3 regions of the Fulvivirga sp. AWR4_260 genome follow, and region 3 is predicted to be linked to each of the others. Evidence: riboswitches for the same ligand, from Rfam matches in the RefSeq annotation. Region 3 holds a riboswitch; each other region holds the start of a gene.
The links. Region 3 has a riboswitch for cobalamin ahead of ACXACQ_RS21040 (hypothetical protein). Riboswitches for the same ligand answer to the same signal wherever they lie in the genome.

Region 1: another riboswitch for cobalamin. It lies ahead of ACXACQ_RS17230 (TonB-dependent siderophore receptor); the one in region 3 lies ahead of ACXACQ_RS21040 (hypothetical protein).
Region 2: another riboswitch for cobalamin. It lies ahead of cobA (uroporphyrinogen-III C-methyltransferase); the one in region 3 lies ahead of ACXACQ_RS21040 (hypothetical protein).

Annotation. Positions count from the first base shown of each region.
Region 1 is NZ_JBSWSU010000015.1:2,586,630-2,594,710, forward strand. It holds gene ACXACQ_RS17215 (acyl-CoA thioesterase) at 198-605, opposite strand; gene ACXACQ_RS17220 (cysteine-rich CWC family protein) at 613-852, opposite strand; gene ACXACQ_RS17225 (PepSY domain-containing protein) at 985-2,478, opposite strand; gene ACXACQ_RS17230 (TonB-dependent siderophore receptor) at 2,479-4,833, opposite strand; cobalamin riboswitch at 5,086-5,271, opposite strand; gene ACXACQ_RS17235 (dipeptidase) at 5,649-6,623, shown strand; gene ACXACQ_RS17240 (hypothetical protein) at 6,704-7,408, shown strand; gene ACXACQ_RS17245 (hypothetical protein) at 7,410-8,081, shown strand, end outside.
Region 2 is NZ_JBSWSU010000001.1:1,297,482-1,305,562, forward strand. It holds gene ACXACQ_RS05460 (ATP-binding cassette domain-containing protein) at 1-938, opposite strand, end outside; gene ACXACQ_RS05465 (RNA polymerase sigma factor) at 1,073-1,672, shown strand; gene ACXACQ_RS05470 (energy transducer TonB) at 1,940-2,626, shown strand; gene ACXACQ_RS05475 (substrate-binding domain-containing protein) at 2,773-3,639, shown strand; cobalamin riboswitch at 3,775-3,979, shown strand; gene cobA (uroporphyrinogen-III C-methyltransferase) at 4,183-5,736, shown strand; gene ACXACQ_RS05485 (sirohydrochlorin chelatase) at 5,736-6,668, shown strand; gene cobI (precorrin-2 C(20)-methyltransferase) at 6,668-7,369, shown strand; gene cobJ (precorrin-3B C(17)-methyltransferase) at 7,366-8,081, shown strand, end outside.
Region 3 is NZ_JBSWSU010000015.1:3,498,132-3,506,212, reverse strand. It holds gene ACXACQ_RS21055 (arylsulfatase) at 1-57, shown strand, start outside; gene ACXACQ_RS21050 (TonB-dependent receptor) at 93-2,366, opposite strand; gene ACXACQ_RS21045 (metal-dependent transcriptional regulator) at 2,468-3,124, shown strand; cobalamin riboswitch at 3,222-3,402, shown strand; gene ACXACQ_RS21040 (hypothetical protein) at 3,580-4,704, shown strand; gene ACXACQ_RS21035 (nuclear transport factor 2 family protein) at 4,829-5,272, shown strand; gene ACXACQ_RS21030 (CotH family protein) at 5,538-7,709, shown strand; gene ACXACQ_RS21025 (hypothetical protein) at 7,752-8,030, opposite strand.

The DNA of each region.
Region 1 (8,081 bases), 910 kb from region 3:
AATACACAACTAAGTGCAACCTATTCTGGTCTGATATAGAAAAAAATAAAGAACTTTAGGAGTAATGCTAATGATTATTTCTTTGATTAAAACCATTAGTGCTTGCCTAGTTTAACCCACAAAATATGTTTGTTCATAATGGGATTTATTACAATAATATTTGGAGAGTTAACTAGTACCAATAGGGCATTATGAAATCATAAAACATCAATAATTTCCTTCGGGATTACAGGTATAGCATTTTTATTATCATCAATAGCTACAAAAGTAAATTCTCCGTTTATTGCCTTGTAACGCTCTTCAGAATACATTTCTTCAACAAAAATATCTACATTCACTTTTAAACTGGTATTACCTACTTCAGACACTTCCGCAGCTATTTCTATGATAGTGCCCGCAGGTATTGGCCTTTTAAAATCAATTCTATTACTACTAATGGTCACCATTTTTTTTCGACTAAAACGTGTGGCAGTAATAAACGCTACCTCATCCATTAACTGCATGGCCTTTCCTCCAAACAAGGTATCATAATGATTGGTGGTATTAGGAAATACAGCATTAAAAACACTTGTTTTTGAAGAGTTGATTCTGTCTTCTATATTCATAATAAATCTATTTATAATTGTTACCCAACAGTTTTTCTAACTTCTTTTTGTGTTGCATTACATTGTATTCGGTACGCAGTGCTTTCATGCAGTTGGCACATAAGCAATCATCATACTTAGCATTAAAGAAATTACTATGCTCTATACTAATTTCTACAGTGTTACATTGGCAACGAGAAACATCACCTACCTTACATTCAAACTCTTGATTACAGCTAGGGCAGTATTTTTGTTCGTGTTTGTACATCTTGTAGTTATTAAGGTTATCATTACTTTTTATATAATAATATAATTGATTATTTCCTCAACACCTCCTCATGTACTTATTCTTTAATATTTACAATTATTAATACAATAGGTATTTTCTAGCACCAAGAAGTCAGGTATTAAATTTTCGATGTCCTTTACTGAACTTCCTCAGCAACCATTTATATGTTAGCATACAACCTGTAAAGCTGGCCGCAGTTCCTCCAATCAGTAATATAAACATGATCACATCCCACAAAGGCCGCTTGTTATATAAAAAAGGAAAATCAAGGCTATGCAGGCCATGGTATAACCACCGGTTGAGACGGCTAGCAGCCTCATATCTTTTTAATACTCTGGCTCTTATTGTATCTATATAATAAGTTGTTTCATTAGCATCGGCCATGCGCACCTTTAGTACAGGCAAAGGCAGTTTGTGGTGCTTGTCGTAATAATAAGCATCATACTGAGTTAACAGCTGCACTGCTGCTACCATATCTTTTGGGTGCAATAGTTTTATTTGCTCTACCAACTGTGGCTGAGAAAAGCCATTTGTATTACTACTATCAAATACATAACAACCATAAGAGCTATTTTTTAAAGTGTACACGCCATATGCAATGCCTGCAAATTGCTTATAACTAACACTCACTATGGACTGAGATTCAATATTCAACCTTTGAGTATACGTCTCAGGACTTATGTTTCCTCCCTGCCAAATACTAGAAGCCTCACTATTCAATGCCAGAGAAGGACTCCAACTCATGGGGTTCATAGAGAATAGGCCACTTAGAATCCATGTAAATACAAAAACACCAAAAACAAACCCTGTATAGTGGTGCCATTTAAACCAAACTTTTTTGTACGGTGTAAAGTCCAAAGCATTTTTTCTTCTTTTTTTTACCCGGACTATCCCCATAAAAATTCCTGCTAAGCACATCAGCACGCCCAAGCCACTCAACACTATAATGGTGTTGCTCCATAGTTCGCCATGTATCCGTAAATCCTTAAAATAAATCCAATGCGGAATAGCCCCCAACCAAGCCCAAAACTTATCTGTGCTATCAAGCTTTTGGAATATCTCTCCAGTCACAGATGATACATAAAATACAGTATTGTTATTTTCAGTATCATAAACTTTATAAGCGGGGAGGTAGGGCAAAAATCTAGTCCGGGGAATCCACTGATCTAATTCATTAATCACCTCAACAGGACCTAACCCACTTGAATTCCCGTTATAACGATGAACAATTTCACGAGCCTCAGTTGCCGTAATGCCGTTAAATGTATCTCCAGAATCAGCATAGTAGCACATTAAATTACCTTCAGTATTAGTGAAAATATAAACTGGTCTTGCATTTACATTAACCAACTTTAACTCTCTCCATACCTTTCCTTCAAGGTGATGTCTGTTCGCTATTTCTTCTGGTGTTTGTAAAGTACTGCTCAAGTTGATAGACTCAGTTTTTGCATTGTACTCTTCCTCGTTTAAATAAGGAAAACTTTTATACATCATTACAAAACCTGAAAGAAACCACATTAAGAAAAGTAGGCTGAGTGCAAACCCAAGATACCGGTGAATGATGTACATCCACCGGGTGATCTTCTTTACAATTTTACCTTTCATTTATTTTATATTGTAGGCTACTGTTACTAAGAAATTTCTAGTAGCACCAGGAAAGAATTGATTACCATAAATGGCATCGTGATAATAAGCTTGATCAGTTATGTTATTTACATTTAACCTAATTTGACCATTGCCATAATTATAAAACACACTACCATCTAAAGTATAGTAGCCCTCTAGCAGGTACGCGTTATTAGAGTTGGTGTAATTTTCACCTGTATAACTGAAACCGGCACTCAGTCCTGCACCTTTTAATACTCCACGTTGTATTTGATAATTAGCCCATACATTGGCTAAGTGATCAGGAGCATAAGCAATGTCATTACCAGCGATAGGGTTATCATCGTTATTGTCGTAGCCTCTTACCTTAGCCTTATTGAATGCATAGCCCGCAGTAAGCTGTAAACCATCCACAGGATTAGCTATAATTTCAAGCTCCACACCTTTGGAGTCTGCCACACCTATCTGTCGGTAAACTCCGCCACCAAGGCCTTCTACTATGTTTTTCTTTTTAATATAATATCCAGAAACGGTAAGCTTCATTACTGAATTGAGATTTATTCTACTGCCAAGTTCAGCCTGAAATCCCTTTTCAGGGTCAAATACTTCGCCATCACCTGTTATTGTTCTCGATGGTTTAAAATAGGTAGAATAGCCGCTATAAAAAGATACATTGCTCAATGGCTGATACACTAATCCTGCTCTATATGTAAATGCACTAGATGGAATATCTGTTCTTTCTCCTTTTTCGGTTACATTTCTACCTTCATCTACCTGATCGGTATAGTAGGTACCTCTAAAAATATCATATCTTAAACCTATTAAAGCTTTCCAATGATTGCCCAAGTTCAACCAGTCTTGTAGGTAAAGTCCATGTACAGTTTCGTCTTTACCCTGAAAATTGGTATCTCTATAACCTAAAAACCCTTGATTAAGAATAGGGTTGTTAATGGCTACTGTTGTGTTTTTACCTGGCCCGAAGATATCGCCCCTATAAGTTTTACGGTCTAGTATACTCACCGAGTAACCTGCCAATAGTTTATGCTGAATTTTAGATGTATTAACATCATAAGTCAACTCTAGCTGATTTTGTAAAGGCTTGGTTCTATGATTGAAATAAAAAGGGAATGACCTTATTAAGCTATCTTGGGTGGCATTAATCGTGAGCTCTTCTGTAGAGAAATAATCGATATCATCCCAGTAATATGACAGGTGATCTGTTAACTTTAAGTTCTCGTTGATCTCTTTTGTGTAACGAACCTGAAAATCATATCTAGTATTATTTAAAAAATCTTGGGGGTCATTATATCTTGTATCTCTATCCATACTGGGTACAAGACTACCATCACTAAGTACAGGTATACCCGTGTCTGTATCGTAGTGATCCTTATTCAAGCCTACTCGAATATCCAAAACATCATTCTTTTCAGACTTGTATCTAAATGCCGTGTAAAAATTATTAGTACTGGTGCCAAAATCTCTGTATCCCTCTGTTTCGGACATACCAAAGTCTACTCTGTAAGACCATCGGTCAGTTAAAGGACCTCCTGCACCTGCTCGCATTCTCTTAGTATCAAAACTGCCATAAGAGGCTGAAAAATTTGCTTCAAACTGATCTGTAGGCTGATTTCTCACAATATTAATAACGCCTCCTAAGGCCGAGTGTCCAAATAATACCGAAGCGGGTCCTTTTAATACTTCTATACGTGACACATTAGCCAAGTTAGTGCTGGGCGCACTGGTAGAAATAGTATGTCTTTCATCACGTACACCATCTACTAACAAAACAAAATTGTTAAAACCTCGTATTCTGAAGGTTTGAAACCCTCCGTACCTATTGATAGGCCTTACTCCAGGCGTACTTTTTACTGCATCACCAAGATTATCTACACCTCTTTGCATAAGCATATTTTTGTCTATGCTATTAGCTGTAATTGGCAAATACTTCAGCGGTACATCTATCTTGTTTAAGCTTTCACTCACCCATTCTCTATTGCCTACTACTTGCACTTCGTCAAGGTTAGTAGCTTCCTCTTGTAACACCACTGAAATTACCACGGTATTATCGTCTACAATTTCTAAAGGTAGAGTAGTAGTTTTATAGCCAATACTAGAAGCCACTAGCTCATAACTTCCTTTTTTTATTTTGGGTATGGTAAATTTTCCTTCTGCATTGGTGGTGGCTCCTATATTTGTGTTTTTTACCCACAAACTAACAAAGGCCAGTGGCACACCTTGCGAATCAGCCACTTTGCCAGCAGCGCTCTGGGATTGTACAGATAAATGCACAAAAGAAAATAATAAAACGCCAAGAAGCGTTTTCCAGATGGTAGGGTTTGGTTTTAATAAATTCATAAATGTATTAATAAGTTCGGTTTTCTTTAACCACAACTCATGCATCAACATTACTACACATGGAATTTAAACCACGTGCAATCACGGTAAGCTTGAGTCTGCTTTAATAAGTCATTTATAAACTCTACTTTGCATTGATAAGCGGATGGTAAGGTAGGTAGGAGCAGGCATGCCACGTCAAAAGCTTATACACAGAATACCCCTGACTTGCATGCATCAAATCCTGACTTTATACTTCAAATCGCGAAAGCAAAGCCATCTCGGAATAAGGCAGGTCTCCTGACTTATAACAGCTTTTATCATCCTTCCCATTATAATAACAGTGGATATAATTATAATAAAAGCCTTAAAGTTAATTACAGTTGCGCGACAGCTCCGGATTTACACCGGATTCCCTTTTAATACATGTAGCATGCAACCATATTCCGTTTGACGAAATTATATATGATCTAAGTCGCGAACTTAAGCATTAATTAGTTGATTGCCATTATTTAAAATTAAAACAATGCTTATAGTTATATGTAGAACAGACCAATTAAAAGTGAAACGGTTTATTCGGGAGTGATAACATAATAAGAAGCTACTTGCATTTATCAATTCATCACAATGGATATGAAATTAAGTACTGAAGAATTTTAGGTGCAAAATACACCACTGCTAAAACGACCAATACATTTAGCTCTTATTCAGGCTCAAACATACTCATCTATAACTAATGGATGGCTCTCTCTGGAATAATTTTGGTACCTTAACAGTCAAGTTCCATACCCAAACTAATGACAAAGCTACTCGCTTAGTCCTAGCCAGATTAAACTATGAAAAAAACAATTATAGACCTCCATTGCGATTTATTAATTCATTTAACAAGACCTAATACAAGTATTGATGATAAAGCTTTGGGCTGTTCTGTTCCATACTTACAACAAGGGAATGTAAAATTACAAGTAATGGCCATTTTTACTCCTACACAGCCCAATAGCCATAAAACAGGTATTGAACAGAGTGAAATTTTTCATAATTTATGTTTAAATGAAAACCAACTATATGCTATACAAAAGCATCATTTAACAGACCTCAATAACAGCGAAGGTATAGGCATGATCGCTTCTATAGAAAATGCTTCGGCTTTTTGTGATGAGAACATTACGTTAGGTGAAGGTTTTAATAACCTGGAAACAATCAAGCAGAATGTAGGGAGTCTATTTTATATTGGCCTTACACATCATTTAGAAAATAGATTTGGCGGTGGTAATTACACCTCAATTGGTTTAAAAAATGATGGAAAAGCTTTAATTGACTATTTAGATAACAAAAATATTGCAATAGATTTTTCTCATACAAGCGATCAGCTGGCTCATGATATTCTCAACTATATAGGCAAGCATAACATCAATGTGCCCATTATTGCCAGCCACTCAAATTATAGGTCTATTTTTGATCATCCTCGCAACCTACCCGATGAAATAGCCCAAGAAATAATTAATAAACAGGGCTTAATTGGAGTGAATTTCTTGAGGGCTTTTGTGAATAACGATGAACCTGAAGCTCTTTACGAACATATAGATTATGGCTTAAAGCTTGGCGCTGAAAATGCTATCAGCTATGGCGCAGATTTTTTCCACCACAAAAACCACCCCGACAAAACAAGAATCCCATTTTTTTTCAAAGAACATGAAAACGCTAGTTGCTATCAAGCAATAAGCTCTGCGGTAGAAGCCAAATTCGGCACTGAAATATGTGACCGCATAGCCTATAAAAATGCGGTTAATTTCTTGACGAAGTTATTGTAGCGATAAGTTTAAAAGACATTACATAGCTCTAAATTTAAAATTTGTAACTATAACAGTATCTATATTTCAACCAGTATGCTATGACTGTTTTCTCTTACCATTTGCTACAAATTCCTTTTTTTTCCGCTCTAAAAAGGATCTGCTTTAATCCTATTTCTAGCGATACCAAAGGACTGATCCATTCAGAATACATGACGGCTATGACCTTAGGGGCACCCATTTTTTCTCCTTCAAGGGTTTTAATAGGCGAAGTAGCTCTTTTCATGCAATGGGAAAATGAAGACGCACTAGAAAACTATTTGAAAGTGGATTCATTTGGAAAAATTCTATCGGAAGGGTGGCAAGTACGCTTATCTTTTGTGCGAGAATGGGGAAAATTTAGTGGGTTCAACATTCCAGAGCACAAAAACCATATAGAAAGCGCTAATTCTCCAGTGGTGGCCGTGACCATTGCCAGAATGAAACCTTTGGCAGTGCCTAGGTTTATCCATTGGGGAAGGCCAGTAGAAAAACTGGTTAGAGATCACCCGGGCACCACACTTTCACTTGCCTCTGTGAAATTTCCCAACACCGTATCTACCTTTTCTATATGGAAAACTGAAAAAGAAATGACAGATATGGTACGAGGCCACAGCCCAGTAGAAAAACCAAAAAGACATTCTAACGCCATGAAGGAAAGAGATAGAAAGGATTTTCATTTTGAATTTACCACATTAAGGTTTAAACCCATTGGGGAGTTTGGCCAGTGGAAAGGCCAATCAAATTTTGTTCCTAACGTTTCATAATATGGCCATAGCCTCCAAAAACCAAAGCATACAAGATTGGATAACGCAGCAATGGGTTATCCTTTTTGGAGAAAAGATACAATCCCCTATAGATCAATGGCTGTTAGGCCCCTTTGGAACAACAAATGGCATAGGAGTGAAATTTATAAAACAATTAGCTAAAGATGAAAATCTGTTCATTGCTCCGCAAAGGCAAGATCAGGGTTTAATTGAATCAATAGACCAACTCAATTTACCCGCTAATGAACTAGAGAAATTATCTCCTAAAGTCATTGATTTTTATCAAAACACATCCAATTATGATTTATCGCTTAAAGCAAAATGGAATCCTATTTTCAAAGTTTTCGGCATTTTAATTAAAAGAATCTTTAGCAATAGAATTGAACAGCTTAACGTACCAATTGACGACATAGAAAATGCATCAGGACTTACCAACGACATAATAAAATTACTAGATTCCAAAACCCAAGAAGTGCAACGAACCATTTGGTTTAGAAGCCTTAAATCAACGGGTCAGGTTGTATATTCAGGAGTGTATAGCGTTTGTACTATTTCAAATGGCCAAACTTGTATCAAAGCTGTATTTCCATTACCCAATGGCAATGCCACGGTCATTTTAAAGCCTGAGGTTGCAGATAATGGAGCACTTATATTAGATTCATCAGGGCGAAAA
Region 2 (8,081 bases), on a different contig from region 3:
AATAGACTTAATAAAGTAGATTTTCCTGCCCCATTTTCACCTGTTAATGACCACCTTTCTCCTGGTTTAATTTCCCAAGAAATGTTTTTTAAAATACTATGGCCATTATAGCTGATGTTGACATCATCCATTTTAACTAAGTATTGGTAGTTGTTTTTTGCATCTACAAGGCTGCTGACAAGTGCTTGGTCTAAATATAAGTTTGTAGGAGCAATTTCTTGCGTTTTGTATAAAGTCCTCTCCTTTTTAATGATAGGCTCAAGCTTATTAAAAATGGCTACGTGTGTAATGGCTGAAGGCAAGAGTTGTTCATTATGAGAAAAAATAATATTGATGCCAGAATCTTTAATTTTCACCATTAAGCTATTCAGAAATATCCTTGATTTTTCATCTAAACCGGCAAAGGGCTGGGTTAAAATTAGTACTGCAGGGTTTTTCAATAAGGCTTCCGCAATCAATACTTTTCTGGTTTCACCATTTGATAATTTGATGAGTTCCTTGCTTAGCAAAGGTTCAATCTGAAATTCACCTATAACTTTTTCGTATGTCCAGTGTGGCTTTGATGATAAACTATTTACGCTTTTTAAGTAATGACTTACTGTGTCAGAATTATCTGCGTCCGAAGCATGATATCGTTGTTGGTAATACAGCTTTTTCTCATGATCTAAGCCTTTGAATTGGTGCCTGAGCTGTACGTCTACAATAGGCTTTTGCCAGCTAGGTAAATTAAATGCAGAAGGCCATTCATAATCTATGCTTCCTTTCAGTAGAGGTAATGATTTAGAAAGAATATTGGTGAAATGTTTCTGATTGATGGTATCGTTGCCTTGGAGGGCAATGACTTCGCCTGCTAATAGTTGAAAAGAGAAAGGTTGCTCATTTCTATAATTAGGAAGGCCGGCAATAACATTTTGAAGATTAATAACAGCGCTACTCATGGAATAATACGATTGTAAAAGTTTAAATTAAAAGAATATTCACTAAGTCACTTTAATAAGAGCGTAAAGGATGCTTTAGGGAGAAAAATATTTTTTTTCTCTAAAGCTGTGACCTTTTCAACTATCACGATTATATGCTTAAAACCATTAGCCTGAAAGATTTGAATAGTAGCGTACATATGACCGATGAGGAGATTGCTCAGGAGCATAAAGTAATAGAAGCTTCTAAAAAAGATGCTAGGGCTTTTGGTGCTATTTATGATAAATATTACGAAGGCATATTTCAGTTTATTTTTAGAAGAACTGATGATGAGGCGTTGACAGCTGATTTGTGTAGTCAAGTATTTTTAAAAGCGCTTCAGAATTTAAAGAAATATGAATTTAGAGGTTTGCCTTTTTCTGCGTGGTTATTCAGAATAGCAAGTAATGAAGTTAATAGGCACTTTAATACAACTAAAAGGAATAAAATCTTTAGTGTAGAGGAAGAGCGTGTATTTGAACTTTTTGAATATGAAGAAACTGATTTTAGTAATGAGCAGATTCAGTTTTTGCTTAAAACATTAAAGGAATTGCCCACGGACACCTTGGAAGTGCTGGAGTTAAGGTTTTTTGAAGATAAGAGTTTTAAGGAAATAGCATTTATATTGAATATAGGTGAAAGTGGAGCTAAAATGCGTCTATACAGGGCTGTAGAAAAGTTAAAAAAGCACTTTAAAGTCAACTGGAAAGAGTAATGGGCCGACATGAAATAAGATTAAGGAGAAAAAAAATGACATCGAGGCGCATCGAGGGTCACAAGAATTATTATGAATTGCTGCAAAAACATGAAGGGAAAGGCGCATCTAAAAAATGGATCAAACTTGTAATATACTTTTTGTTGATAGTAGCTATGCTGGCATTGATCATTTATGTTACTCAGCAGATAAGTAGCAAAAAGGACGATAAGAATACAACATCCCGGCCGGATGTCTCAATAAATTTTATACCAAAATTTGAAAATTATGGATAAGCGTAAACAACAGAAAAAGGATAATCGAAGATTATCAGGTTTGTTTTTTCAGGTGGGTTTATTAGCCGCATTAATGTTAGTGTTTAGTGCGTTTGAGTACCGGTCGAAGCGAGAGGTGCCAGATTACCCTCTCGATATTACTAATGACGATGGAGTGATTGAAGTGTTGATACCCCGAACTAAAATAGCCACCCCCAAGCCACCTCCAGCACCTAAGACAAGAGTGATTAACCCTGTGCCTACAGATGCAGAAATTGAAGTGCAGGTAAAAGATATTTTGCCCACAATAGAGGTTCCTGAGGATGACCCCGTGATTGAAATCGAGACGGCAACTTTACCTGTAGAGGTGCCTGATGATCTTCCTTTTGATATAGTGGAAGAAATGCCATCGCCAAAAGGAGGTTTGGATGCTCTTTATAAATACATTGGAGATAACTTGAAGTACCCTTCTAGCGCTAGAAGGTTGGGTATTGAAGGAACGGTGTTTTTAAGTTTTGTGGTGGATGAAAATGGTAATATGACAGACCTTAAAGTGGTGAAAGGAATAGGAGCAGGCTGTGATGATGAGGTTATGCGTATCTTCGAAAATCCACCCAAGTGGAATGCCGGGAAGCAGCGCGGAGTGCCTGTTAAGGTAAGGCAAATGATACCCATTAAATTTGCGTTGCAAGATAGATAATTCTATCATATTCGTAAGCCGTGAGCACTAGCTCACGGCTTTTTTAGTATTTATTCGCTTTTATAAGGTTGATATTTCTAAGAATTATTTTATAAGTAATGCTTGCTAGGGCTTAACTTTGTGCCTCATTTTTAGTAAGTAATACCATGGAAAATATCACTCTTACAGTAGGCGGTGTGCCTGAGCATTTCAATTTACCTATACATATCGCTAATGAAAAAGGATTATTTCAGCAGGCTGGGATTAACCTAAATTGGGTGGATTATCCGCAAGGTACAGGAGGTATGACTAAGGCTTTGAGAAGTGGAGAGTGCGATATTTGTATTTTACTTACTGAAGGTATAATCACAGATATAATTAAAGGAAACCCTTCTAAGATCATAAGTGGTTATGTGAAATCGCCTTTAACTTGGGGGGTGCATACAGGTGTAAATAGCGATCTCACTGCGCATAATCAGGTTTATGACCAAAAAGTAGCCATTAGCCGTTTAGGTTCAGGATCACACCTTATGCCTACCGTTGATGCCTTGAAAAATGGAGAAAAAATGGTCGCAGAGCAGTTTATTCCTGTAGAGAATATTGATGGAGCGCTTCAATCATTGAACAGCGGAGAAACGGATGTTTTCTACTGGGAAAAATTTATGACCAAGCCTTATGTAAATAAAGGAATGCTAAGAAGAATAGGCGAATTCATTTCTCCTTGGCCCTGTTTTATGATTGCTGCTACTAACGATATTATAGCACAACAGCCCGAATTATTAGATAAATTCCTCAAAATAGTTCATCATGCTTGTGACGATTTCATGCGTAGTGATAGTGCCATTGATCAGGTAAGTGAGAAATATGATATACCACATCAGGATGCTGCAGTTTGGTTTCATTCTACTGAGTGGACTACCAACAGCTGGGTAAGTGATAAGATGTTGATGAGTGTAGTTTATACCTTAAAAGAGGCCGGCATTGTTTCAGGAGATGCTACTGTAGATCCATTAGTGTGGAAAAGGCAATCGTAATAAATATACCATAGTAGTGGGTAAGTAGGCCTATTGAAGTTGCTAATGTTTTGATGAATAGGTTTTTATGTCAAAAATGTTTTCAATAAGGCAAATATCCATCGCTCAAGCTGTGCCGTTGATCTAAAAACTTTCTATATTCGTGCGGATTGTGGTTTTTCGTAAGTATTTACGAAAATTAAAAGGGAATTCAGTGTAATTCTGAAACTGTACCCGCAGCTGTAATTTCGACTTTGCATATGTGAAGTAAATAATTCGTTCGGCATGCCATTGTCATTAAAGATGAGAAGGCGAGCGAATACGAAAGAGTCAGAAGACCTGCCATTTTTCGTGATGAATCCAGGCTTTCGGGTTAAAAGTGCAGGTCATATCATTCCTGAAAATTGAAAATGTTGCCTAGTGCTACATCAAAGGTGATATTGTACCTTTTCCTTCCTGAGTTTCATTTCTATTTTTTTTATACTTAAACCTAAACTGTTTTGAACAGAGAGAAAGCATTTTGCAAGCTAAATACGACATGCTTTGTAATAACCAATAAATAATATGGAAACAAATACTACACATATCTCCATATTAGGTTTAGGCTGGCTTGGCCTACCCTTGGCTCAATATTTACAAAAAAAGGGCTATGGCATAAGGGGTTCTGTACATAGCATTGAGAAGTTGTCTTCTTATAACCACTTTCCCTTTGGAGTTACAAGAATTAGTTTAGAAAAGGATCAGATTAAAGGTGATTGGGAAGCATTCTTGCATGATGCGAATGTTTTGATTATTTGTACTCCTCCACGTATAAGTCAGCAAGGAAAAGAAAATTACCTTAGCCAGATCAGGCAGGTTGTTGCTAATACATCATCACAAACCAAAGTGATTTATACCAGCTCAACCAGTGTTTATGGCAATGGTGAGCAACCTATTACAGAAAATGAGCCGCTAAAGCCAGAGCGAGAATCAGGAGAGGCTGTGGTTGAAGCGGAAAGGGTTTTAAGACAGCATTTCAATGAGAATCTAACTATCCTGCGGTTTGCAGGACTCATTGGTCCGGATCGACATCCAGGAAAGTTTTTGGCAGAAAAAAGAGCTTTACGTAATGGTTTGGCTCCTGTGAACTTGGTTCACCTCGATGATTGTATAGGTATAATCCATTCTGTAATTAAAAAGCAGGTTTACGGAGAGGTTTTTAATGTATGCTGCAGTGAGCATCCTCAGCGTAAAACATATTATGAAAAAGCTGCTACTATTTTAGGGCTTACACCGCCAGTTTTTAAGGAAGAGACTGGAGGCGTGTACAAGATAATAGATAACAGCAAGTCTATACAATTGTTGGGTTATCAGTATAAATATAATAATCCTGAAGAGCTTTTTACTAATCAGCATTCGGGTAAAATAACCATTGTGGGGGCCGGGCCGGGGGCTATGGGCTGCCTTACCTTGAGGGCGTATGAGGCTGTAGAGCATGCCGAGGTTATTTTATATGACAACTTGGTTTCTAAGGAAATTCTAGACATTAACCCTCAGGCCGAGTTCATTTATGTAGGGCGAAAGTTTGCAGATAAGTCTAACCAGCAAGACCGACAGAATAGAATCAATGAATTACTTCACCTGCATTATAAGCAAGGGCGAAATGTAGTAAGGTTGAAATCAGGAGATCCATATGTATATGGGCGTGCAGCAGAAGAGGCAAGATACCTTACAGCACACCACCTTCCTTTTGAGATAGTGCCAGGTTTGTCAGCGGCACTGGCTGCGGCTAACCTTAATAATATTCCGGTAACGGAAAGGGGCAAATCAAATGCGTTTATGATTTGTACAGCTCATACCGCTGATTATTCATATGAACAATTAAATGGTATAGCAGCATTGCTGAAGGCGGGAAATTCCTTAGCGGTGTATATGGCTATGAAAAGTTTGGATAAACTTATTCCTAAGTTAATAGAGGTGTGTGAGGATGATACTATTCCGATCACAGCTGTAGCTAATGTTTCCAGAGAGAATGAGCAGGTGCTTACGAGTACATTAAAAGACATTCAAGAAGATGTAGAAAAGGCTGACTTGGCGATGCCTGTAGTGTTTTTAATAGGTGTAAAACCCATTAGATAATGAAAGAAGGAATATTACTTTGCGGACATGGAACCAGAAGAAAAGCTGGAACGGAAGCTTTTAAAGAACTGGTGGGGCTTTTAAAAGAGCGTTATCATGATTATGAAGTAGATTATGGTTTTTTAGAGTTTAATCATCCGCTCTATGAAGCAGCTGTAGAAAGGCTTTATGAGAAGGGGGTAAGGGTAATTTATGCGTTGCCGGTAATATTATTTGCTGGTTCGCATGCCAAAAATGATATCCCTTACGAGTTAAATACTATACAAAGTTATTACCCTGATTTGACCATTAAAATGGGAAGGCACTTGGGCGTAAGTTCGTATTTGCTCGATTTGTCCAAAAAAATACTTTCCGAAAAAGAAGCAGAGCTCAGTCTTGTAGATAGAAAGGAGACGTGCCTAATGGTAGTGGGGAGAGGTACAACTGACCCTGACTCCAACTCTGATGTGCATAAATTATGCAGCATGCTTTGGGAAGGAATGGGGTACGGGTTTGCCACTGTCAGCTATAGCGGCACTGCATATCCAACTGTGGCAGAATCCTTAGCGATGGTAGATAAGCTAGGCTTTAAAAGAACCATTGTAATACCTTTCTTTTTCTTCACAGGTATTTTATTAGAACGAATTTACCAGTCAGTAGATGATTTTAATGCTAGTTCAAACCTTGATTATGTGTATACAAAATCTTTTGGTACTGACGAACTGATATTGCAGGCCTTTGATGAAAGGCTTAAAGACGTGCAAGAGGGCACAGGTAATATGAACTGTCAGATGTGTAAATACAGAAAACAAATTATTGGTTTTGAAGAACAAGTAGGGCAGGAGCAAATTGGACATCACCTCAATGTGAAAGGAGTTTTGTTTGAAGAAGATGAAAAAGTAGGGGAGAAAGCTGGAGTGGTCAAAAAGGTGAAAAAACTATTAGGTATATAATGGGTACGGGCTTGATTACTGGTGTTTCGTTGGGGCCGGGAGATCCCGAGTTAATTACCCTAAAAGGATTAAAGGCGTTACAGGAAGCGGATATAATATATTACCCAGGTTCGGTTTTTAGTGATGGAAAAAAGGATAGTTATGCTTTATCTATATTAAAACATTATGACCTTTCTGTTGAAAAAATGCAAGGCTTCTACCTAAAAATGGATTTAAATAGAGCCAGTGCGGAATCTACCTATGAGGGTGTCTATAATGAGATTAAAAAGCGATACTCTCAGGGAAAAAATATTGTAGTGGTTACGGAAGGTGATGCAGGTACATATAGCTCCTTTTCGTATTTATTGAGGCGCTTTAAACATGATGAAATGAGTGTGAATGTGATCCCTGGAGTAACCTCATTTATAGCCGCAGCAGCTCGGCATACTGTGCCACTTAGCTTACAAAGTGATAAGATTTTTATAGCAGCCAGGATAGCGGATGAAGAGCAATTAAAAGAGTGTTTCGAAAATTATGATACGATAGTGCTCATGAAAATACGTTCGGTTATTGATAACATCTATAATGTTTTAAGTCGCACGAACTATCAAATCTACTACGTAGAAAGGTTAGGAACTGATCGTGAGTTTCTAAGCACAGATTTAAAAGAGATTAAAAATAGAGAGATACCATATTTCTCATTAATGATAATAAAAAAATGAAAATAACGGTAGCTGGTATTGGCCCAGGAAACGATGCATATATTCTGCCATTGGTGACTTCAGCCCTCACTCATGCCGAAGTGGTTATTGGTTACGATTATTATTTTCAGTTTATCGGTACTTACCTTGCTGATGGCTGTGAATGTATTGCTATGCCTTTGGGTAAGGAGGAGGAAAGAGCGGCTGTAGCTATTGAAAAAGCACTAGCGGGAAATAATGTGGTAGTAATAGGTTCTGGTGATGCCAGTATTTATTCAATGGCGGCTATCGTTTATGAAATGGTCTCAAAATCGGATAATGCTGCTGCTGATGACATCTTGTTGGAAACATTGCCAGGAGTATCAGCTTTTTTGGCTGCTGGCAGTAAGCTGGGGGCTCCGTTAGGCCATGATTTTTGCTGTATTTCTTTGTCAGATCTTATGACACCATGGGGTACTATTGAAAAGAGGATAAGGGCTGCGGCTATGGGTGATTTCGTCACTAGCCTTTATAACCCACGAAGTAAAAAGAGATATTGGCAGCTAGGAAGACTAAAGGAAATATTTTTAGAAGAAAGGTCTGCTGAAACACCTGTGGCCATAGTGAGGCAGGTTACTCGTGATGATGAAAATATTAAAATTACCACATTGGGAGAACTTGACCCTGCCGATGTGGATATGTTCAGTTTGGTGATGATAGGCAATTCTCAGACTTATCAGTACAAAGAGTATTT
Region 3 (8,081 bases):
CTGGAGGCGCTGTGGGTAGAGTGGGCGAAAACTCATGATGTATTAACTAAGCCATAAGGATAATAGTAAGGGAGCAACTGCTCCCTTTTTTATTAATCAATAGCATACCTTAGCCCAATAAAGCCTCTAATGCCTTGGTTGGGGCCATATACGTATGTAGGATCAAAAGTTAATGAATAAGGATTATTAGGAGTTGCAATTACCTGTCCGTTTTGGTCAAAATCTACTTGCTTGTCAAAAGGGTCGTTAGACCGTGCTATTATAAAGGGATTTCCCTTGTTGGGAGTCCAGTTTAATAGATTTTTGACGCCACCGTATAACTCCAGATTTTTATTCCATTTTTTAGTTATTTGTATGTTTTGAATACTCCACCATGGCGAATATTCATCTCTAGGGTCGAGAGTGCCTAATAATGGTAGCCGCATGGGGCTGTATACATTTCCTGTATAGTCTAAAGTAATAGAGGTGTTGGGTATTTCATAGCCTAAGCGCCAAGTACCAGTAAAATGTTCTGTAAATAGTTGTTGAATGGTTTCTCCGTTTTCTTTGCGATATACATCCATGAGGGTAGCACCAAGCATTACTTTCAGTCCATTGCTGAAATAGGTGTCGATGTCTACAGATGCCCCTTGACTAATGGCATGGCCATCAAGGTTGTCATAAATAATTTTGTTGGGGTCGCTGTCATAATCCGCTATTATTTTATTGCCAAAATATGTGTAGAATGCCGTAGCATCTAATTGAATATAAGTGCCATTAACGGTGTATATCTTTCTTACATAATTAAGGTTGGCGTTCCATGATGTTTCAGGCTTTAGGTTGTCTATAAATTCCACATCACGTGCGCCTGTTAATGCCGCATGATCTTCGGTGAAAACATTAGCTACTCTATAGCCACGTCCGGTACTTAGTCTTATAACATTATTTTTGTTATTTGAAGTCCATTTATAATTGAGTCTTGGGGTAAGAATATTGCCATGAATTGAATTGTAGTCATACCTCATGCCCAGTAATAATGACTGATTTTTGTCTATTTTATACTCATCTTGAATAAATAAACCGGGTAAGTAAATTTTTGACGGAGCATTTGAGTCATTTTCTTCGGTGGCAGTGGTATTATCATCATAGTAAGTATACCTAGTGGCAGCCCCTGCTAGTAAATTGTGGTTATTTAACGTCCTGATCCAGGTTAATTGACCAAAATATATTTGTTGGTCAGCGTTAAAGAGCATGTCTCCATAGGCACTATTTTGTAAGTGGCGGTTGGCGCTAAATGTGATTTTTAGATTTTCATTGGTAGGTAACTCATAAGTACCCATTAACTCCCATCTTTTTGTATAAATACTTTCGCCATATACATCATTACCACCTCTATTTTCTGATGACCAGTTCATTTCACCTCCCCATCGGTCTTCATAAATATAACGGCCACCCACTTGAAATTCCTTATTGCTGGCTCGTTTTATTTGCCACTTGTTAAAAACCGAAATTCTATTCTCGAGCGTAACATCTGTGAAGTTGTCATTATTATGATCAACTGGATTGGAGTAATTGAAGTAATTTATTCCTACTAGTGTATTTAACTTAGGAGCAACTTTAATTTTTGTAGCAATGTCAGCATTTACTTCTTGCCAAGAGGTGGTGTAAATATCAGTGCTAAAATGAGAAGCGTTATCTACATTTTTTGTAATCACATTTATTAACCCGCCAACAGCTTCTGAGCCATACAGCGTAGAGGCCGGTCCTTTTACTACCTCAACCCTTTCAATGAGTGACTGAGGTATACCGCTAAGGCCATAAACTGTAGCAAGTCCACTCACTATGGGCATGCCATCGATTAAAATCATGGTATATGGCCCTTCTAATCCGTTGATGTGGATGTCTCCTGTGTTGCATACATTGCAGTTGATTTGAGGTCTTACACCATTAATGTTTTGAATGGCTTCAAATAACGAAGGGCTAGGGTTTGCTTTAAAAAAGTCTTTACTGAAAACTTCTACCGGTACGGGGCTTTCTAATTTAGAAACCTCGTTTAAAGTGCCTGAAACCACTACTTCATCAAGCATGTCTTCGGCTTCCGAGAGGTTGAAATTTACATGAGTGTGCGATGCAGAAATGTCTATTGATTGAGTAGCTGTTTTATAGCCTATGGCCGATGCGCTTATCTTATAACTGCCTTTTTGGGGTATTTTAAGGCTATAGTTCCCTTCAGCATCAGTGCTAGTGCCAATATGAGTTCCTTTAATATATACATTAGCATAGGGTACCTCTTGGTTTTGGTTTAATACTTTGCCCGAGACCACTTGCTGTGCATGGCCTGTAATGGCAAGTATTGATAGTAATAGTAAAGTATATAATTTGACCACTTTATTTTAATTGATTTTAATGTAAAATATAAAAGTTAGATAAAGCTAACAATTATATTCTGATCAAAAAAATTAAATTTGTGCTGTAGCAAGTAATATTTATGTATTCATATACTGAAGAAAACTATTTAAAGGCGCTTTTTACTATAGAGGATCAGCAATCTGAAATAAATGTAAATGTGCTGAGTAAGCATTTAGGCATTAAAATGCCCACCGTAACCAACATGATAAAAAAGTTGGCTCAGAAAGATTTGGTGAACTATGAAAGTTATAAACCGCTAAATCTTACAGAAAAAGGTAGGGTAGAGGCTGCTAAGGTTATTCGTAAACATAGGCTTACTGAAATGTTTTTGGTTGAAAAAATGGGCTTTGGCTGGGAAGAGGTTCATGAGATAGCTGAGCAAATAGAGCATATTAAGTCAGCAGCATTTTTCTCTAAAATGGATCAGATGCTTAACTACCCCACTATTGACCCACATGGTAGCCCTATTCCTGATGAGCACGGCAAAGTGAAGGTGTTAAAGTATAAGAAGTTAAGTGAGTGCACTGCAGGAGAGAAAATTAAAGTTACTGCGGTAACTAATTCCTCAGAAGAATTTTTGAAGTATTTAAACAATAAAAGTATCAACCTAGGTACAGTTATTACCATTGATACAGTAGAAGAATATGATGGTACTATGCGTGTGAGTTATGGAGAGGTGGAGAGTCAGCCATTGGGAAGTAAAGTAACGGCAAAGCTGTTGGTGGTCAATCAATAAGCTCATTATTAGTACTTGAAAAGTTGTTTTTATTTAAGCTAAACCCATTTTTTAGTATAAATTGAATATATTTACTTATAGTAAAGTTCTTTACTTAATTTCATCAATCGGATAGGGTTGCACTGAAGTGAATTAAAAGGGAATCTGGTGAAAATCCGGAACTGTCGCGCAACTGTATTTAACACAGAAGCATTGCTTGTATACCACTGTTATCATTAATGGGAAGGTGAGTAATGGCTGTTATAAGTCAGGAGACCTGCCTTTATCCTCAATGACATTGCTTTCGCGTAATAAAGTTATAGGTCAGGAATGATGCTTACAATAAATAGTCATAGGATTGGTACGTCTTGTGGTTTCTTTTACTCATCCTCACAATATATTTATTCTTATAAAGGCAAAGACGAAATTTTGCAATGGACTTTTAACTAATGTTCAACCACTTAAAGTTAAAAGAAATGCAAACTCACATTTTAGGATATTCACACTCGCAAGACCATGCGAGCTTAAAGGAGGCTTATGAAAAATATCTCAACGCTCAATTAACCATATCTGAGCTGATAGTTCAGGGTAATGTTATAAAACAAAAGAACTGGCAAGAATTGCAGCAGATGGGGGTTGATTTAATTCCTTCTAATGATTTTTCTTTTTATGATCGGGTACTGGATATGGCTTTTACTGTAGACGCTATTCCTGAAAGATACCATGATGTGATCTTAAAAGATGGAAAAACTGAGCTTGACCTTTATTTTGCTATGGCGGAAGGCTATGAAAGTGAAAATATTGCTGTTAATGGCATGGATAAGCGGCAGTGGTTTGATTCTAATTATAGCTATGTAGTCCCCGAGTTTACTAAGGGGCAGCAGTTTAGGCTGTTTGGTACCAAAGTGATTAACGATTATTGTGAGGCTAAGCGCTTGGGAGTAAAAACTAAGCCTGTATTATTAGGGCCAGTATCATTTTTGCTGTTAGGTAAGCAAATAGGACAGGCCTTTAATGTTTTAGATTTGTTAGATCATCTAATTCCCGTTTATTGCGAAGTGCTGAAAAAGTTAGAAGCATTGGATGTAGAGTGGGTTCAATTTGATGAGCCTTGTTTAGCTTCTGCTATTAATGATGAAACCAAAAGAGCCTTTACGGCTACTTATTCAAAAATTAAAAGGCAATTCCCTCATTTGAAAACCATGGTGGCGACCTATTTTCATGGCCTAGAGGAAAATGTGCAAGTGGCTACAAATTTGCCAGTTTCAGCATTGCACCTAGACCTTATTAATGCATCAGAGCAGCTTATGCCTGTGCTTCAGATGGCGCCAGCATGCCTTACCCTATCATTAGGAGTCATAAATGTTGATTCAAATAGTGTGATTGTAAATGAGCGTTTGCTCAAAAATATTGAGGAAATAGTAGAAAAAAGAGGAGATGAAAAACTTATGCTAAGTGCTAATTGTGCTTTAGGTGAAATGTTGGGAGGTTTTAATAACACTGAGTCTCTTATTCGTTTATCTGAAGGTAGTATTAGTGATAGGGTAAAAGAATTGATGCAGTTAAAGCAAACGCTTGAGGGGCATTTAGTAGCATATTAACGCTAGGGCTCTGGGCTATTTTGTGCTTTAATTTATTAGCGGAAAATTAATTTTACTGATCAGGAGTTATCATTGTAACAGAGTGTAATTAGTTATATATTGACAATTACTAAACCTCAATGTTATGAAATTTCAACTGCTTTTCATGCTGGTATTGCTAAGTTGCAATTCTCCGAATAATGAGTCTGCTAACATGGTGTCTGGCTCATTGCAAAATGAAAAGTTAGTATTAGAGTATTTCAAATATTTTAATCATCATAACTGGGAAAAGCTTTCTCAGATGTATGAAGCCAATGCACAATTTCTTGATCCTGCGTTTGGCGGTGAGCCCATTAGGCAAAGTCATGAGGGGATAGTGCAGAAATATTCCGATTTAGAAGCATATATACCTGATGTTCAAGATGAAGTTTTGAACATATACCCTTCAGGTGAAAATGTGGTAATAGTAGAGTTTGTGTCTAAAGGAACAGCGCCAGATAGTACTGCTTTTAGGCTGCCCATGTGTGTGGTTTTTACTTTTAAAAACGGGAAGATCACGAAGGATAATACCTATTATGATAATTTTTAAGTTGAATAGGGCGTAGTTTTATTGCTCTCACAATAATTACTCACATCAGTATGCTTTTTTTAAGCGCACTTTCACAATTACTATATCATTTACTTTCAGTAAGATAGTACGCTACATGTCATTGCTAGCAATGGTACTGCATTTAAATAAGATCAAATTCGTTTAAATAAGCAATAATATACTACTTGGTAGTATTTAGTTGGTTTGAATTAGGCTTGGTAAAACAGATAGCTTTGTCGGTTTAACCAAAAAACAACCTAAACCGATGACCAAATTGAAATTAACCTTTATCCTGTGGTTGTGTATGCCCTTTCTGGGGTTTTCGCAAGTGTACCATTGGGAGTCTATTATTACCCCTGCAGAGCAATGGAAGTATCAGGTGCCCACTACGCAGCCAGATTATAATTGGACGCAGCTAGGATATTATGATGGTAACTGGGCGCAAGGCAGCTCGGGTTTTGGGTATGGTGATAATGATGATAATACCATTGTTCCTGCCGGTACCAGAACCTTGTATTTGCGCAAAACCTTTAATGTGGTGGATAATCAAGCGGTGTCAGCCATGACTTTAAGCCTTGATTATGATGACAGCTTCGTAGCTTATCTTAATGGAGTGGAAATAGCTCGTAACCTTGTTTCTGGCTATCCGCCTCGTTTTGATCAATTTTCTGATGGCCTGCATGAAGCCGCATTGTATCAAGGTCTGGTGCCTGATGCTTTTGAAATTAACCCATCCATGTTAAATAATGGGCAAAACATACTCGCCATAGAGGTGCATAACGAGAGTGTAACGTCTTCTGATTTATCTGCAATGGCTGTATTGTCAGTAGGCATTAACAACAATAGCTCTTATTACCAGCCTACACCTTCATGGTTTGAGGGAGCTACTTCTTTGGCCACCACTTTGCCGCTGGTAGTAGTAGATACCTATGGTCAGGGCATTCCTGATGATCCAAAAGTGAGAGCTCATCTTGGAATAATTAATAATGGAGAAGGACAGTTAAATCACATCAACGACCCTTTCAATGAGTACTCAGGAATTATTGGAATTGAGCAGCGAGGTGAATCTTCTTTTGATTTTCCTAAAAAATCTTATGCCATAGAAATGTGGGATGATGCAGGCGAAGATATAGACACTTCTTTTCTTGATTTCCCTGAAGAGGAGGATTTTATTCTTTATGGACCATATGCTGATAAGTCTTTGATGAATAATATGTTGGCTATGAAAATGGCACGAAGCATGGGCCATTATGCCAGTAGAACACAATTTGTAGAGCTTATCTTGAATGATGAATACAAAGGGATTTATATCATAATGGAGAAAATGAAGAGAGGAGGCGACAGGATCGATATCTCTAAGCTTAAAGAAGATGATATAGCAGGAGATGACTTAACGGGAGGGTATATCTTTAGAATAGACAAGGGTAATGATCCTGGTTGGTCATCTAACTATAATGCGTACCAAGGAAATCACAGGATATTTTTTCAGTATTTTTATCCAGAAGCTGAGGATATTCAATATCAACAGCAGCAGTACATACAACAATATGTAAGCGACTTTGAAGAGGCCATAGCTTCGGGTTCTCACTACAACTCTAAAGGAAAGCACTATATGGATTATATCGATGTGGATGCTTTCATAGATAATTTCATTGTTAATGAGCTGACTAAAAATGTTGATGCTTACAGGTTGAGTACCTATTTCTACAAAGACAAAGAAAGCAAAGGCGGAAAATTGAAGTGTGGTTATTGGGATTTTAATTTATCATTCGGAAATGCTGATTACTGTGCTGGTGATAACCCTACGGGCTGGATATACTACCAGTGTCCGGGTAATAGCCCCTTTTGGTGGCATAATATGTTGCAAGATCCACAGTTTACCAGTGCGCTTAAGTGCAGGTGGCAGTATCTAAGGCAGACCATTTTAAGTACTGCTGCTGTTGATTCTTATGTTAATGGTTTTGCTAATGAACTGACAGGTGCCGACACGCGTAATTTTGATCAATGGCCTGTTTTAGGGGTTTATACCTGGCCAAATCCTTGGTTGTATATTCAGCCAAATAGCTACGAAGGTGTGTTAAATGCCCTAAGAGGATGGCTGCACAGTAGGCTAGACTGGATGGATGCAAATATGCCAGGAACGGCTAATGGTTGTTCTGTGCTTACTGCCAGTGCTAAATCTGCCATTAAGGAGATACCTAATGATGAAGGAGTGAAGGTTTACCCTAACCCAGCTTTAAATAATGTTACTATTAGTTCGGAAATACTGATAAAGGAAATTCAGATTAGAGATGTGACAGGTAAAGTTTTATTGAATGCGTATCCTGAGGTATATGAACAAACAATAAGTTTGGAAGCTTTCACCTCTGGAGTTTACATAATTAATTTAATGACAGACCATGGAGTGATAACTCAAAAGTTGCAAATACAGAAATAATGAAAAAGGGAATCTACGGATTCCCTTTTTTTATTTTAACTTTTAAATAGTAGATGCTTCTAATTCATTTACGGCCTTGCCTGAAGCAAGTAATGAAATGACTTCTTTTAATTGCTCTTCTACATTCACTAACTCGTCACTTTTCTTTTTTATCGTGTCCAGAATATTTAAGATACAATCTTTTTCTTCTGCCGATAATTCTTCTGAATCCTCCGTGTATAACAATAATGGGGTGAGTTTGGATCTTAGTTCTAATGAAGCTTTTTCCAACTTATCCGTATAACCCATAATTTCATTATAAGCACTTTTTTGGTTGTTCATGAGTAAATGGTTTAATTGATTGTTGTGTTAACGAAAGTTAATATATAGTTG